Regions from separate parts of the Paenibacillus borealis genome, predicted to be linked through region 1. Evidence: predicted binding sites of a transcription regulator. Region 1 holds the regulator's gene; the other holds the start of a gene.
The links. The regulator Rex, encoded in region 1, represses fermentation and respiration genes when NADH is low (regulators of the CRP and FNR family bind a similar motif). The targets are predictions, from matches to a motif close to TTGTGAAATATTTCACAA.
Positions count from the first base shown of each region.

Region 1 (7,904 bases):
TACTGCATGGGACAAAAGATCGGTATGCGGGAGCAAATGCGGCTGATCAATATCAATCGCGATGAAGTCGGCCTTCATCCCTGCTGAAAGCCTGCCCACCTGGTTCAGGAAAATAGACTGCGCACCATATTCGGTCGCCATCAGCAGCGCCTCTGGAGCCGGTACTGCTGTCGGATCACCGCTTACGCCTTTGTGAATCAGCGCGGCCAGACGCATCTCTTCGAACATATCCAGGTTGTTGTTGCTTGCTGCACCGTCCGTACCCAGGGAGACCTTAACTCCTGCTCTGAGCAGCTCAGGAACACGGGCTACTCCGCTGGCCAGCTTCAGGTTGCTGCCTGGATTATGGGATACACCGACATTGTGGCGGGCCAGAATCTCAATCTCTTCATCATTCAGATGAACGCCATGGGCGATCAGGGACGGCCGGGTGAACATTCCCAGCTTCTCCAGATGAGCGACCGGACGCAGGCCGTAATCGGCCACATTCTGCTCCACCTCATGGCGGGTTTCGGACATATGCGTGTGCATTGGCAGATCAAGATCATGAGCCGCCTGGACAAACTTCATGAAAAACTCCGGAGGACAGGTGTAAGGCGCATGCGGCGAGAGCATCGCAGTAATTCGGCCGTCAGCCTTACCATGCCAGTTACGGGCAAAAGCAATTGCCTCAGCCAGCTTGTGATTCTGGACCTCTTCCGGACAGAGTCCGATGACACCGCGCATCAGCACGCCGCGGATGCCGGACTGCTCGGTGACCTCAGCAACCCGGTCCATGTGATCATACATATCAAGGAAGGTCGTAGTGCCGCCCTTCAGCATCTCAAGAACAGACAGAGAGGTTCCCCAGTACACATCCTCACCGGTGAATTTCTCTTCCATCGGCCACATTTTTTCCTGCAGCCAAGCCTGAAGCACCATATCATCACCGTACCCGCGCAGCAGGGACATCGCTGCATGGCCGTGGGTGTTGACGAGACCCGGCATAAACAGCAGACGGCTGCCGTCAATAACCCGGGCATCCTCTTCGATTACAGGCTTCGCTTCACCTATGTAAGTAATCAGATCATTCTCTATGGTCATATAACCGTTCAGAACCGGCTTGTCGCTGCCTGGAACCAGGAAACGGCCGTCTTTAATAATCGTTTTATTGCTGCTCATCTTCAGCTTCGTCCTTTCCGTCATGTAAATAATAAGCCAGACTCTGCAGATCAGTGGTGAAATCGGCGGCATGAATCCGGATATTAGCCGGAGTCTTAAGAATAACAGGGGCAAAATTGAGGATGGCCTCAATGCCCGAATCCACCAGAATATCCGCTACGTTCTGTGCTTCACTGTCCGGAACGGTAATAATTCCGATACGGATGCCCTGCGCACGGATGGTATCCCCCAGCTCACTCATCGGCTGCACAGTCAACGAGTTGATCTGCTGGCCTACCTTAGGCTCGTAAGCATCAAATATAGCTGTAATCTTCATCGTATCCTTCAAGTAGGCATTGTAATTCGACAAGGCGTGGCCGAGATTACCCGCACCTACTAGAGCTACGTTAATCTGCTGGTCCAGCTTCAGAATATGACGGATCTTCTCAATCAGATAAGAGACGTCATAACCGATGCCCTTTCTGCCGAAATCACCGAAATAAGCCAGGTCCTTGCGGATCTGGGCGGGATTAAGATCAAGCTTCTGTCCCAGCTCCTGAGAAGAAACTGTAGAGATTTCACGTTTTTGGAGATCGTTCAGGAAACGCAGGTACACTGGGAGTCTGCGGACGACGGCCTCCGATATTTTATCCGATTTCATGTTTTCTCCTCCTAAAAGTTTGATGTGATAATCCGATTATAGGAACCGTGCTCCGGTACTGCCCAATTGGGCAGCAGCCGTGGAGCGCGGGACTTCAGAACCATAATTACTTATACATAATATCAACCGGGGAACGGATATTAAACCCCGCCTTCTTCCAGCCACTCTGCAATCCGCGGCACCATCTGATCAGTCAGCATATGCTCCATCTTGGGACCGGGCAGCGAATACAGGAAATACTTCCCATAATAAGATTCAATGACTCTGGTATCATATACAATAACAATTCCGCGGTCCTGTGCGGTGCGGACCAGCCTTCCGAAGCCTTGCTTGAATCGGATCACGGCCTGCGGGACAGACAGCTTCATGAAAGGATTCTTCTTCTGTGCCTGCAGCAGCTCTGATTTCGCTTCAGCCAGCGGATGATTTGGCGGCTGGAAGGGCAGTCTGACAATCGCCAGGCAGGTCAAAGCCTCCCCGGGAATATCTACACCCTCCCAGAAGCTGCTCGTACCGAGCAAGACAGACGCCGAACTGTCCTGGAACCGCCGGATCAGCTTGCTCCGGCTGCCGCCTTCTACACCCTGGCCTAGCACCATGATATCCTGCGAAGCCAACGCCTCTTTCAGCGGATCATAAACCTGGCGCAGCATCTTGTAGGATGTGAACAGTACGAGCATCCGCCCCCGTGTGGCCACTGCAGTTTCGGCCAGAGAATGGACCAGCGTATCTACAAAGCGGGCATCCCCAATGCTTCCCTTGACGCTCGGGAAATCACGCGGAATGACAAGCAGCGCCTGTTCGCGGTATTTGAACGGAGACGGAAGCAGTGCTGTCATCAGACGCCCCTGCTCTGCTGCCTCGCCAAGACCCAGATTATCTATCATGAACTGGAATGACTTATCCACAGACAAGGTGGCCGAGGTCAGGATGATACTCCTCTTCTTGTCGAAGAACAGCTCCCGCAGCTGGGTGCTGACATCCACCGGAACGGCATACATCTGCAGCGACTTGCCGCGGTAATTACCGCTCCCCTCCAGCCAGTACACAATATTCTCGTCATTCAGTCCCATAAAGAATCGGATCTGCTCTCTAATGGAGGCCAGGTCCTTGAACAACCCGCCGATATCCGTCACGAGGCTGTCCGATGAGGACTGGCTGTCCGTATCACGCATCTCACTAAGCATTTTATCACCCTTGCGGATGATATCGCTCAGGCTGAGGTTGAGTGTATTCTCCAGGGCAGCCAGCTCCTCCCACTCTTTGGGCTTCTTGCCCGGCTGCAGGCGTGCGACCAGCTGGCCGGCTTCACCAGCTCCGGCATCGCTGCGTTCAGGCAGCAGGGCGAAGAGCTTATCGCTAAGCGTATCCCAGGACTCCTTAACGGTAAGCAGATCCGGGTAGATCCGGTCGATGACGCCGCTCCATTCCGAAGCCTGCTCACTGCCGGACGATTGCAGAGTCTGGCGCAGAGCAGGCAGCTGTCCGCTCCGGCTGTCCTTGTACAGGCGGGTGAGCGTATGCGCTACGGTGAAGTATTTCATCTGCATGCCGAGGTGTTTGCCGGCTATATCCTCCAGATGATGAGCCTCATCTATAATGAGATGCTCGTAAGCCGGAAGCAGCTGATGCCCGGCCTTAACGTCTGCAAATAATTTGGAGTGATTGGTCACCACCACATCGGAAATTCCGGCTTCATGTTTAGCCCGGTGATAATAACATTTCCGGAACCAAGGGCACGAACGTCCCAGACAGGAGTCGGTATCACTGGCTACGGTCTCCCAGAAGTCACCGCCGCGCCCGCTTAAGTTAAGCTCTTCATCATCGCCTGTCTCCGTTTGGGTCAGCCAGACAATCATCTGAGCAGCGGTAAGCGCTTCTTCCCTGGGACTTATGAAGTCCTTTTTATTTATTCTATGTTCAAACTTGCGCAGACACAAATAGTGCCCTCTTCCCTTAAAGATCGCAGCCTTGAATGGAAATGGCACAACACTCGTCAAAAGAGGGATGTCGCGCTCACGCAGCTGATCCTGAAGGTTGATCGTATGCGTGCTGACCATGACCTTCTGATTGCTGCGGACACTGTGATAAATGGCCGGAAGCAGATACCCCAGCGATTTGCCGGTACCTGTGCCCGCTTCAATCAGCAGGTGCTTATCCTGATCAAGCGCCGTTATGACCTCATGGATCATCAGTTCCTGTGCCTCACGGCTCTCATACTGCGGAAGGGTGTCCTTCAGACGCTTGGTTACCTCTTCCATATACTCCCCGAAGGTAATATTCTGCAGCGGGTTGTCAGATCCTTCATCTCGCGGCGGAGCCAGCTCTGCCCAGTCACCTACAGCAAGTGCCAGCTGGCGGTAGAAGGTCAGGTCTCCTTCCGGCTGGAAGGTCTCCATTTCGCGCTCACGCTGCAGACCGTCGAAATACCAGGCCAGGTCACTGTCCTCATCGGCGAACAGCTCATTGAGACGCTGGATGGTCAGGAGAGGCAGGCTGTCCAGCTCCTCCATACATTTCAGCAGCACAAGCGCCGTCGCGAGGGCATCACTGTCCGCCTGATGCGGACGCTCATGCGTAAGGCCGAAATGACTGCTCACTGCCCCAAGCTGATAGGTAGTCAGCGAGGGAAAGCATATTTTGAGAAAATCGATGGTATCCAGAATCCGGCCCTGAAACGGCAAATAGCCGCAGCGGTCCAGCGCATTCTGCAAGAAATGAAAATCAAACGCCACATTATGTCCAACCAGCACAACATCATCGAGCAGAGGCACCAGTTCCATCATCATCTCATCAAGCTCCGGCGCATCCTGCACATCACTGTCTGTAATTCCGGTCAAGCCCGTAATAAAAGGAGGAATGGGTGCTCCGGGCTTGACAAAGGAACCATACACCCGGGAGATGGACCTGTCTTCTTCTATAATGGCAAGGCCAACCTGGATGATCTCACCCACAGATTGGGTTCCCGTAGTTTCAAAATCAAGCACGGCAAATTTCATTATAAGTTCTATTCCCTTTCACTTGAGACTCTTTATCAGCATAACAGAAGTTACGAAAAAAGGCGATGCACACCCCCTGGGAAGAAGGCCGCATCGCTTGAATGGATGAAAAGTAATTATAAAAGCGAGACCAGCTGATGTCCGAATTGAAGCTTTCCGCCCCGCTTGCGGCAAACCTCCAGATTAACGTTCGGCTCAGGGAGAGCGGGATCATGCAGGAGAGAAAGGCTGAACAGCTCACTTGCTTCATTAAAGCGTTCCTGGGAGGCTCTGATGCAGCCAAGCGCGTTATAGATCATCGCCTTCAGCTTCGTTTCACGGATGAGGCCAAGCATATGATTCAGATGGCCCCAAGCCGTCTCCGCTTCGCCTTCCTGCAGGTAAGCCATCGCCAGGTACAGGCGGGCAGCCAGACTGTCCGGGTGCCGGGCAGTGACTTCCTTGAACTGTTCGATACATTTGCGGTACATAAGCAGCTTATAATAGCCCTGTCCCCTGACAAAAGCATCCATAGCAAGCTCTGGCGCTTCCTCCTCAGGTGCTTCCTGCTCCTGCTCCGGTTGCGGCTGGAAATCCGCCTGATCGCGGAACTGGCTCAGCTTCTCGGCAAAGGCCAGCCATTCATCCATTACCTCATCGCTGATCCGGTGGAGCATATTATATTTGGATAAAAGGTCGTTGCGGCGGGCACCCTCCGCAGTAGGATAGTCAGTACTGATCTCCTGCAGCATCTTGTTCATCTCAGCAAATAAATGTTGAAACACCGGACATCCCACCCTTACTGATAATGAAGTCAGCTTAAGCTTGCCTGACTTCATTTTTCACAAGTCGGGGTGTCTTCATCCCTGCCATTGATTACATGGCTCAAACAGCGGGGTTTAGGCAATCGTCGCGTGGATCTCATGATCCGCCAGCTTCACCGGCTGATTGTCGGCATCTACAAACACAACAGTCGGCTTGTGGGCCGCCAGCTCTTCGGATGACAGCATGGCGTAAGAAATAATGATCACAGTATCCCCCGGCTGTACCAGGCGAGCGGCTGCACCGTTCAGACAAATAACGCCGCTGCCGCGCGGCCCCGGGATCACATAGGTTTCCAGCCGGGAACCATTGTTGTTATCCACGATCTGCACTTTCTCGTTCTCCAGCAAATCCGCGGCTTCCATCAGATTCTCATCTATGGTAATGCTGCCGACATAATTTAAATTGGCTTCGGTGACGGTAGCACGGTGAATTTTGGATTTCATCATATGTCTAAACAAGAGCGTGAGCCTCCTTGGGAATAAATACATTATTGTCGATCAGGCGGGTTCTGCCGAATTTCACGGCAAGTGCCATAATCACCTCTCCGCCGGCAGCACTCAGCTTACTGCCGCCTTCCAGGCTCTCCAGATCAGGGAAAGTCAGGATTTCCGCGTAATCGATGACCGCGAGCGGGGATTCAGCAATAACCGAAACCAGCAGCTCCCGCGCCTCATTCACTGTTCTCACCTTGCCGTCTTCCAGAGCCTGGCGCACTTCACGCAAGGAGCGGGACAACACCAGTGCCTGTCTGCGCTCTTCAGCGCTCAGATAGACATTGCGTGAGCTCAGGGCCAGTCCGTCTTCTTCCCGCACAATCGGACAGGCGATAATTTCCACATTCATATTCAGATCAGCCACCATCCGGCGGAGAACAGCTACCTGCTGGGCATCCTTCAGCCCGAAGAAGGCATAATCCGGCTGTACAATATTAAACAGCTTGCTCACCACCGTAGTCACTCCGTCAAAATGGCCCGGACGAGAAGCTCCGCAGAGCTGTGTAGTAAGTGAAGACACCGAAACTCCCGTGCGGATCGGCTGGGGATACATTTCCTCGACACTTGGGATAAATACAATATCCGCACCCTCGCGTTCAGCAAGCGCCAGATCACGCTGCTCATCGCGGGGATAGGAAGCGAAATCCTCATTAGGGCCAAACTGCAGCGGATTGACAAATATACTCATCACTACTGTGCCGCTCTTCTCACCTGCTGCGCGCAGCAGGCTCGCATGGCCTTCATGCAGATACCCCATGGTAGGTACAAAACCGACCGGCCCATGGCCGCCTTGACGCATATATTCCAGCGCTTCACGCATCTGTGCAATTGTTCTGACTACTCTCATCTTATTTTGCTCCTTTGCCGGCACCGCCGTATAGGGATTCCAGTACTGTTTCATCCGCGTTAAACACATGTTCCTCCGCCGGGAAGGAGCGGTCTTTCACTTCCCGGACATAGCTGCTGATGCCTTCACGGATCAGACTGCCGACATCGGCATAGGTTTTGACAAACCGTTTCTCCCGGTAAGGGGAGGCATAGCGCAGCACATCATGGAACACCAGCACCTGACCGTCACAATAGCGGCCCGCACCAATGCCGATGGTCGGAATGCTGACAGCCTTGGAGATGGCGGCCGCCACTTCTTCCGTTACCAGTTCGAGGACGATACCGAAGGCACCGGCAGCTTCAAGCGCCTTTGCCTCATCGATCAGCCGCTGTGCATCCTTGGCATCCTTGCCCTGAATCCGGTAGCCGCCGATCATATTGACCGATTGCGGAGTCAAGCCGATGTGTCCGAGTACAGGCACTCCGGCGGCAACTACAGCGGATACTGCTGCGCAGATTTCAAGGCCGCCTTCCATTTTGACGGCATGGGCCTGGCCTTCCTGCATTAGCCTGCGCACCCCGCGCAAGGTCTCATCCACACTTCCGTGATACGTCATGAAGGGCATATCCGCGATTATAAACGTGTTCTGCGCCCCGCGCTTCACAGAGCGGGTGTGGTAGACCATATCGTCTATGGTAACCGGCAGGGTTGTATCGTAACCAAGCACGACATTCCCTAGTGAGTCGCCTACCAGAATCAGGTCGACGCCTGCCTCCTCGGCCAGGAGGGCCGAAGGATAATCATAAGCGGTCAGCATGCTCAGCGGCACACCGTCCGTTTTCATTTTTTTCATTTTGATAATATTCAGCGGATGTTTCTCAGCCATTAGCTCTCATTCCCCTTTTCCATAAAATACGCGTTACCGCGCAAACAAAAAAACCTTTTAGCATGGTCCGCTAAAAAGGTCCGAAGGGCAA
Region 1 covers NZ_CP009285.1:5,245,085-5,252,988, forward strand. The annotation lists gene PBOR_RS22215 (amidohydrolase) at 1-1,161, opposite strand, end outside; gene PBOR_RS22220 (redox-sensing transcriptional repressor Rex) at 1,148-1,801, opposite strand; gene dinG (ATP-dependent DNA helicase DinG) at 1,942-4,800, opposite strand; gene PBOR_RS22230 (tetratricopeptide repeat protein) at 4,917-5,564, opposite strand; gene panD (aspartate 1-decarboxylase) at 5,679-6,062, opposite strand; gene panC (pantoate--beta-alanine ligase) at 6,055-6,945, opposite strand; gene panB (3-methyl-2-oxobutanoate hydroxymethyltransferase) at 6,947-7,813, opposite strand.

Region 2 (7,904 bases), 1.8 Mb from region 1:
TCCCCCTATAACACATATAAACCTCTACTGCTGATAAATTCATCAACAATAGAGGTTTATACTATAACCACTATACCCATGTTCTTCTCAGACTCCTTATCCTATCCTTTGTACTCAGCCGGGTAGAAATCGTCCGAGGCGGCAGTCAATTTGCCTATCCTGCCCATTAATTCTTCTCTAATTCATCCGCTGATCACGATAGGATTGATTGTGGGCTTTTGAGCTTTAAGAAGCTCATACCATTTCGTGTAGGGATGGATTGAAAGCTTTAACGCCAGGATCAAAGATATAGTCTCAGATCTCAGGGAGTACAGCTGCTTAAGAGGACTGCCGGAGATTCTGCCCCAGCATATGTTCTTACCACAGTGTATGGTTCCTTGAGCTGATACCTGTATTATACCGGGATTCACCGCAGCCGTAAAAAGGCGGATACTTCAAATTTGTGGTTGTTTCCCGCCGAAAAGTCATGTAAGCGCTATTATTCTTCCGTATCCTTAGTTTTTTATGAGGAGGATCTTATCCTGCTGCACACAATAAATGATCCCGAGCAATAGTTGTTCACTCTAAACTTGATCCAACGTTACCGAGTCCCTGCAAATAGGTATAAATACTCTGAATCGTTATCGGCAGTGTCAATCCGCTGACTGGCTGCCGGTACATCGAAGCGGATTTCTTGCTGAAGTGGACTGAGAGGCCCTTATTTCGCCAAAGAAGCCTCTTGATCAGGATGATTCGGACTGAGAATCCTTTATCTTGTTCTTTCAAGCACTGAAACAAGGTGTTTCAGGACATTAACGGAATGTCAGTCCTCCTCACGAGCTGATGAGTTCATGAACCCGCCAAGCTCAGGTGAGGAAATGTGCAATTGCTAAGCTTCACAATCTCTAGCTTGATTCATCTGCAGGGCAAATTTGTATCTGTAACGGTGCTGTCTAAAAAAGGACAGCAAAAGTATTTCCGGTTGCTGTATAATTTACTGATTGTTATGTTGCGGTTCAGGCATCCGGGCACTTGAAGGAGGAAGAAAAGGATGAATTTGTTTGCTGTGAAGCTTGAAGGAACCCGCTGCGGGTTAATCAAGTCCTTTCTGGAGGATAATTATGTATGTGCGGGAGATCCCGTTGTTGGAGATCTGGAGACCAGCGGAAGAGAGGATATCCGCAGCACGCTGGCTGCATCCGGAGCTTATCAGGAGCAGGAGCTGGAAGAGGCTCTCAGCAGTCTCGACGCCTTCGTCAACGTGATGCAGGACGGGGATTATGTGCTGATTGCGGATGAGGAATGGGTATACCTTGGCGATCTGGGTGATTATTTCTATGATGGCCGGGAAGAGAACATGAAGGGCGGAACCGCGCATCGGCGCGGAGTAACCTGGCTGAAGAGTCTGCCCCGCAGTGGTGTGAATTCTGCAGTACAAGCACTGCTTGCTTCAGATAAGGAAGTTACCCGGTATTCAGGAGTGCTGCCTGCAGCAAGAATGGATTTGTGGCTTGCAGATTCCTCTGCTGGCGATGGAGAAGCTGTTCATTCTCCGGCCCGTGTGGATGAAGCAACAATTGCTGAGGCGCTGGCTGTTCTGAAGGCTGCCCTGCACAGTCCCGATGCGGAGCGCCGGGAACGCGCGGCAGCGGCTATTTTACATTATGCCAGATGAACATCTGATTGAAGATCTGTCCTATACAATCACAACAAAAAAGGTCCTCCGGTTGCTTAACCGGAAGACCTTTTTGTTGTTGTGAACCAGTGGCCCAGGTTTAAGCTCAGATGAACTCTACAAACTCATTAACCGGCTTGCGGTAGCCGCGTGGTCTAATTTTGTGCTTATTGTCTTTGCCGATCGTAATCAGCATTACCGGAACGAAATTGTCGCCGAGCCCGAGGGTGGCCTTCACCGCTTCCGGATCGAAACCGATCATCGGGCAGGTATCCCAGCCCTTGTCCTTGGCAATCAGCATGAACTGCATAGCCGACAAGGAAGCATTGCGGATCGCCTCATCACGCTGGAAAGCATCCTTTCCGGTATAAGAGTCATTGATGGATTGAATGGTGCGGTCGTAATCCTCTTCGCTCATGGCACCCAGCATTTTAAGCCCGCTATAGATTTCCGGAGCCTGCTGGTAGGCGTTTTTGTCACCCAGCACGACGATGACAGCCGACGCGGTGTGGATTTTGTACTGGCCGTATGCGCCTTTGCGGATTTCTTCCTTCACAGTGTCGTCGCTGATGACTTTGTAGTGGGCATGCTGCAGGTTGAAGGCTGAGGGAGCCAGCCGTGCCAGTGAGAACATCTCTTCAAGCTCATTCTGCGGGATTTTTACCCCTTCTACGAAATTCATAGCCGATCTGCGGGACTGAACCAATTCTGAAAAAGTACTCATAAATAATTACCTCCATTGTGATATGTATGTTGGTTAGTAATAATCAATAGCTGATATTAATAAATAAACTTACATTAAGTTACTTGCTTAAAATATCACAACCGCAAGCGTTCGTCAATGATTATACAACAATAAATTGTGAATTTAAGTTCAAATAGTCGATAAAATATGAAAACGGAAGAAAAGAAGTGATTTTAATCACAAAATAAGGCTATAAAGCCAATAAGATTGTGACATTTATAACAAACAGAGTGTTATAATAGTCACATAGTTTTTAAGGATGACTATTTTTAAGCAGCAACGCCATTGTAAAGGAGACTTCGTTATGTCAGAAACAATTACTCAAATCCCTTCTGAACAAGAAATACCCGCAGCATCCCTTCCCAAAGAGGATATTCTGAATCAGCTTCTGAAGCCTGAAGTTCAGGAATCCCTAATTCTTCTGGTGGAGCAGCTCCCGCAGATTACACAGCTGGTCAGTGCATTGACCAAATCAGTTGATTTCGTACAGTCGGTTGCATCGGATGAAGTACTCAAAAGTGATACGGTAGGCGCAATCAAAGAGATGGCGGGTCCTGTGGTAGGCTCTGTCAAGAATCTGGCGGCTACGGTTATTGAAGCGAAAGACCGCGCGGATGCAAGCAGTGAAACGGTCAGCCTGTTTGGCATGATGAAAATGATCAAGGACCCTCAGGTACAGAACGTACTCCGTTTCATGAATGCATACCTGCAGGTCAGCGGTGAACGGCAATCCGGTAAATAATTATTGTCAACTCTTAATCGTAAGGACGGAGGAATTATTATGTCAAAACATATAGTCATTCTAGGTGCAGGTTACGGCGGTCTGCTGAGTGCTCTGACCGTGCGCAAATATATGAGCAAAGCTGAAGCCAGAGTTACAGTGGTTAATCAGTATCCCACACATCAGATCATTACAGAACTCCACCGTCTTGCAGCCGGCAGCGCTTCTGAACAGGCAGTTGCCATGCCGCTGGCGAAGCTGTTTGCCGGTAAGGATATCGATCTGAAAATTGCCAAGGTTAATTCGTTCTCGGTGGAGAACAAGCAGGTCATTCTCTCGGACGGGGTAATGCTGACCTATGATGCCCTTGTAGTCGGTCTGGGCAGCACAACGGCTTATTTCGGCATTCCGGGACTTGAAGAATATAGCATGGTGCTGAAATCGGCGGCAGATGCCCTGCGGATTCACGGACATATTGAAGACCGGATCCGTGAATATGCCAAAAGCCGCAACGCGGCTGATGCAACCATCCTGATCGGCGGGGGCGGCTTGACAGGTGTTGAGCTGGTTGGTGAAATTGCCGATGTGCTGCCTAAGCTGACTAAGAAATATGGAGTGAATCCTGCAGAAATTCAGCTGCTGCTCGTAGAAGCCGGACCGAAGATTCTTCCGGTCCTGCCGGATCATCTGATTGAGCGCGCTACAACCAGCCTCGAGAAACGGGGGGTTCAGTTCCTGACGGGTCTTCCCGTTACGAACGTGGCCGGTAATACCATTGACCTGAAGGACGGCCGCCAGATTGTGGCGAATACCTTCGTCTGGACCGGCGGCGTGCAGGGTAACCCGCTGATCGGTGAGTCCGGGCTTGAAGTGAACCGCGGCCGCGCAACCGTGAATGAATTCCTGCAATCCACTTCACACCAGAATGTGTTTGTAGCCGGTGACAGTGCGGTTGTCTTCGCGCCGGACGGCCGTCCGTATCCGCCAACGGCACAGATCGCCTGGCAGATGGGTGAACTGATTGGATACAATCTGTATGCTTATCTGAACGATAAAGCTTCCGAGACATTCAGCCCGGTGAATTCCGGAACACTTGCCAGTCTGGGACGCAGAGACGGGGTGGCGATTGTCGGCGGCAATTCCACACCGCTGAAAGGTCTGCCGGCAACGCTGATGAAGGAAGCCAGCAATATCCGGTATTTGACTCATATTCACGGGTTATTCAGCCTGGCTTATTAATCCTTTATATCCAGCTAATCCATTCCAAGCTGCTTCCATGCAGCTGATAATCCCCTTCAACCGCCTCCAGGCAGTTGAGGGGGATTTTTTTCAATGAGGGAGAGCTGTGTGAAATTACATAGTAAATTACTGGAAGGCGATTTAATCTAAATGAGGTGCATAGCCTGTATATGAACTTTTTACACGGCCTCAGGAGGAGAAGATGATTCGAAACGGGTTTATCTGCAATTGGATGGAGGTTCAGACGGACGGCCAGGGCCGCGGATTGTTTTATAAATATTCTGCCTACAGTGCGCCGGCCGTTATATTTATATCCGGATTGGGTGACGGGTGCGATTCCTGGACCGGTGTGCAGGAGAGTATTGCGCAGCATGCCTCAACCCTGGCTTATGACAGAGCAGGCACCGGGAACAGCCCGGGAGTACCCGGACCGCGTTCCTGTCAGGATCTGGTGGATGAACTGTACCGGCTGCTTTCGCTGCTGGGTATTAAGGCGCCATATATTCTCGTCGGTCATTCCTTTGGCGGGCTGGTAGCCAGGCTCTTCGCTTGCTGCTATCCTGACCGGACAGCAGGACTTGTGCTGATAGATGCCGCAGGCGAATATAAGGAGCTTACTTATGAGCGGGCGCTGCCCCCACAGCATGTTGCGGCGAACCGGGCTTACCTGCTGAACCCTTCGCTTAATCGTGAGCGGATCGACAAGATGCAGAGCTATAAACAGATTTCTGCTGCCAGAGCTTCCATGCCCGGCAACCTTCCGCTGTCTGTGATCACGAGGGGACTTGCGGATGAAGCGGCATCAGACTGGCCGGCACAAGCGATACTTGAGATTGAGCAGAAGAACCAGGCAGAGTTTCTGGAATTGTCTGCGGCCAGCAGGCAGGTGATCGCCGGAAGCAGCGGTCATTATGTCCATCACGACGAGCCTGGACTCGTCATTGATGAAATTATTGGGATGGTACAAGCTCATTCCAACCAACTTCTGAATACAGCCCTGCGGAAGCGCTTAGAGCAGTGAACAGGTTTAATCCGTAAATATGTAATGAAAACGTATTCGCAGGAAAACCTATTTGTTATAATGAATATGTTTATACTATTACAGATGTTTTCATAGGAGGATTTCAGGCATGCCATTTCAAAAGAACGATATCATCCTGTTCCAGGGTGACAGTATTACGGATTGCGGCCGCAATTACGCAGACGCTTCATCGCTTGGTGTAGGTTATGCGCTGATGGCAGGCGCCCGTCTTGGGCTGCAGTATCCGGAGAAGAACCTTACCTTCATCAACCGCGGCATCAGCGGCAACCGCGCTGTGGATTTGCAGGAACGCTGGGACAGGGATTGTCTGGAGCTTAAGCCGACCTGGGTGTCGATCTATATCGGTGTTAATGATACTTGGCGCTGGTTCGATTCCGGGCAGGAGACTACAGCAGCTGAGTTCGAGGCATCCTACCGTGATCTGATTGAACGCGCTAAGCAGAGTTTGGATGCCAAGCTGGTGCTGGTTGAGCCGTTCGTGCTGCCGGTGCCGGAAGACCGTAAGGGCTGGCGTAAGGACCTGGACCCGAAAATTCATGTGGTGCGTGAGCTGGCCCGTGAATATGGCGCTGTGCTGGTCCCTCTGGATGGATTGTTCGCCGCTGCATCGGTTAAGGCCGAACCTGCCTTCTGGGCCGGAGATGGCGTCCATCCTTCACCTGCCGGCCATGCGCTGATCGCAGAAGCCTGGATGAAGGCTGTGGGGGCTATAAGCTAAAGCGGATTATAGCTGGCTGCTCCCTACATATTGAAGTTACTGCACAGACCGGTTCCTGACTCTTCAGCGGGCCGGTTTTTGGCATACACCAGAGCGGACGGTTTGGCTTCCGGACGGCTGCGGGAGAGAGATGAATTTCACTCTGCTTAAGAAGGCTGTTATACTTGATCTATACATAATGATGTGGAGGTGGAACCCATAAGGCGGCTACTGCTGATTCTGCCTGTTCTTCTGGTTGTTCTATTAAGCGGCTGCCAGAATGCTTTCGGCTACATTAATTCAAGATGGATTTCTGAAATTGATCTGACCTATAACTCTATAGAGAGCCAAGCGGAGACGGCTCCCTTTGAGTCCAGGATCTTCAAAGATGGCGATTTCATTAAGACGATGGCTACGGCCATGAATACAAGCAAACGTATTGCGGGCGAGCTGGATTACGATGCGGACTTCCGCATGAAGCTGGTGTACGGAGACGGCTATACAGAGGAATTTATTCTGGGTTTAGGCGAGCAGGAGGGAAACGCCGGTCTGCTGCTATCCGCTGAGCGCAGCGGGACAGGCTATACTGTCTCCGCCAAGAATGCCGATAAGCTGCGCAAGCTGATCTTCAGCGGGGGAAGTGCTGCTGCCGCGAAGTCCGAGGCGGATGAGGCATCGGTAGTGACACAAGGTCCGGTGACGATCTCACGCAATTCCTTGTTTCCGGTCACAGGAAACAAGGAATTCCTGAACCTGCAGCTGCTGCAAGGCAGCTACAGCGAGGATTGGTCCAGCCCATCCCCGCTGGCAGGACGGAGCTGGAGCGGTCAATTCCGGCTGGTCATTACAGATGAACAGGGTGAAGCACTGGGCACGTTCGCGCTGAGCCGACATTTCACTGAAGAATTAAGCTTCGGCGATTTGTTCCAGATTCAGTTCGCTGATTATAACGGGGACGGTAATCCCGATTTTACGATTGGCCAATATGGTTCTTCGAACGGATCATTGTTCAAGCTGTTTACATTGAAACCGGATCATTCGATCCAGGAATTGCAGATTAAGGGTGCGGCATCCGGGCTGTTTATCAGCAGTCCTGACCGGTATTCCGTCAAGCTGGAGACTGTCGAAGGCGGTTTCCGGGCGGACCATTATGACAACGCTCCTGGCAAGCAGATTGAGACTGTATACCGCTGGGATGGAACTGCCTTTCAGGAAGCGGCCCCATGAACCGCAGCTGAGAAGATTAGGAATTGGAGGACCTGCAATTGTACAATATAATCGCTGTAATCTCCGATATACATAGCAACTTGTTTGCACTTGAAGCTGTGCTTAAGGACCTGGACAATCTGAAGGCGGATCTTATCGTCAATCTGGGCGACAGCCTGTTCGGGCCGCTAGATCCTCTGGCTACTGCCGGACTGCTGATGCAGCGCAAGGAAATGATCAACATCATGGGGAATTGTGACGAGCATCTGCTGGAGGAGACGGGCACATCGCCCACCTACCGTTATGTTAAACCGCTGCTCCGGGAACAGGAAGAGACCTGGATCCGAAGCCACTGCGGAACGTGGAGCTACGATGGATTATTGTTCTGTCACGGAACACCGTGGAGCAATGCCGATTACCTGCTGGAGGAACTTACGCCAGCTGTCGGTCCGGCCTATAAGCCGGCGGAACAATTGGCGGCGGAGCTGCACAGGATAGAGGAGCGGATTGTTTTTTGCGGGCACAGCCATGTGTTCCACTTGCTGGAGCTGCCGGAAGGTAAGCAAGCGGTGAATCCCGGAAGTGTAGGCCTGCCCGCCT
Region 2 covers NZ_CP009285.1:3,470,733-3,478,636, forward strand. The annotation lists gene PBOR_RS14375 (hypothetical protein) at 1,031-1,654, shown strand; gene PBOR_RS14380 (nitroreductase family protein) at 1,761-2,378, opposite strand; gene PBOR_RS14385 (helical membrane plugin domain-containing protein) at 2,704-3,141, shown strand; gene PBOR_RS14390 (NAD(P)/FAD-dependent oxidoreductase) at 3,181-4,359, shown strand; gene PBOR_RS14395 (alpha/beta fold hydrolase) at 4,562-5,380, shown strand; gene PBOR_RS14400 (SGNH/GDSL hydrolase family protein) at 5,490-6,119, shown strand; gene PBOR_RS14405 (YhfM domain-containing protein) at 6,309-7,325, shown strand; gene PBOR_RS14410 (metallophosphoesterase family protein) at 7,364-7,904, shown strand, end outside.
Region 2: the regulator Rex is predicted to act here: its motif matches at 2,607-2,624, upstream of PBOR_RS14385 (helical membrane plugin domain-containing protein).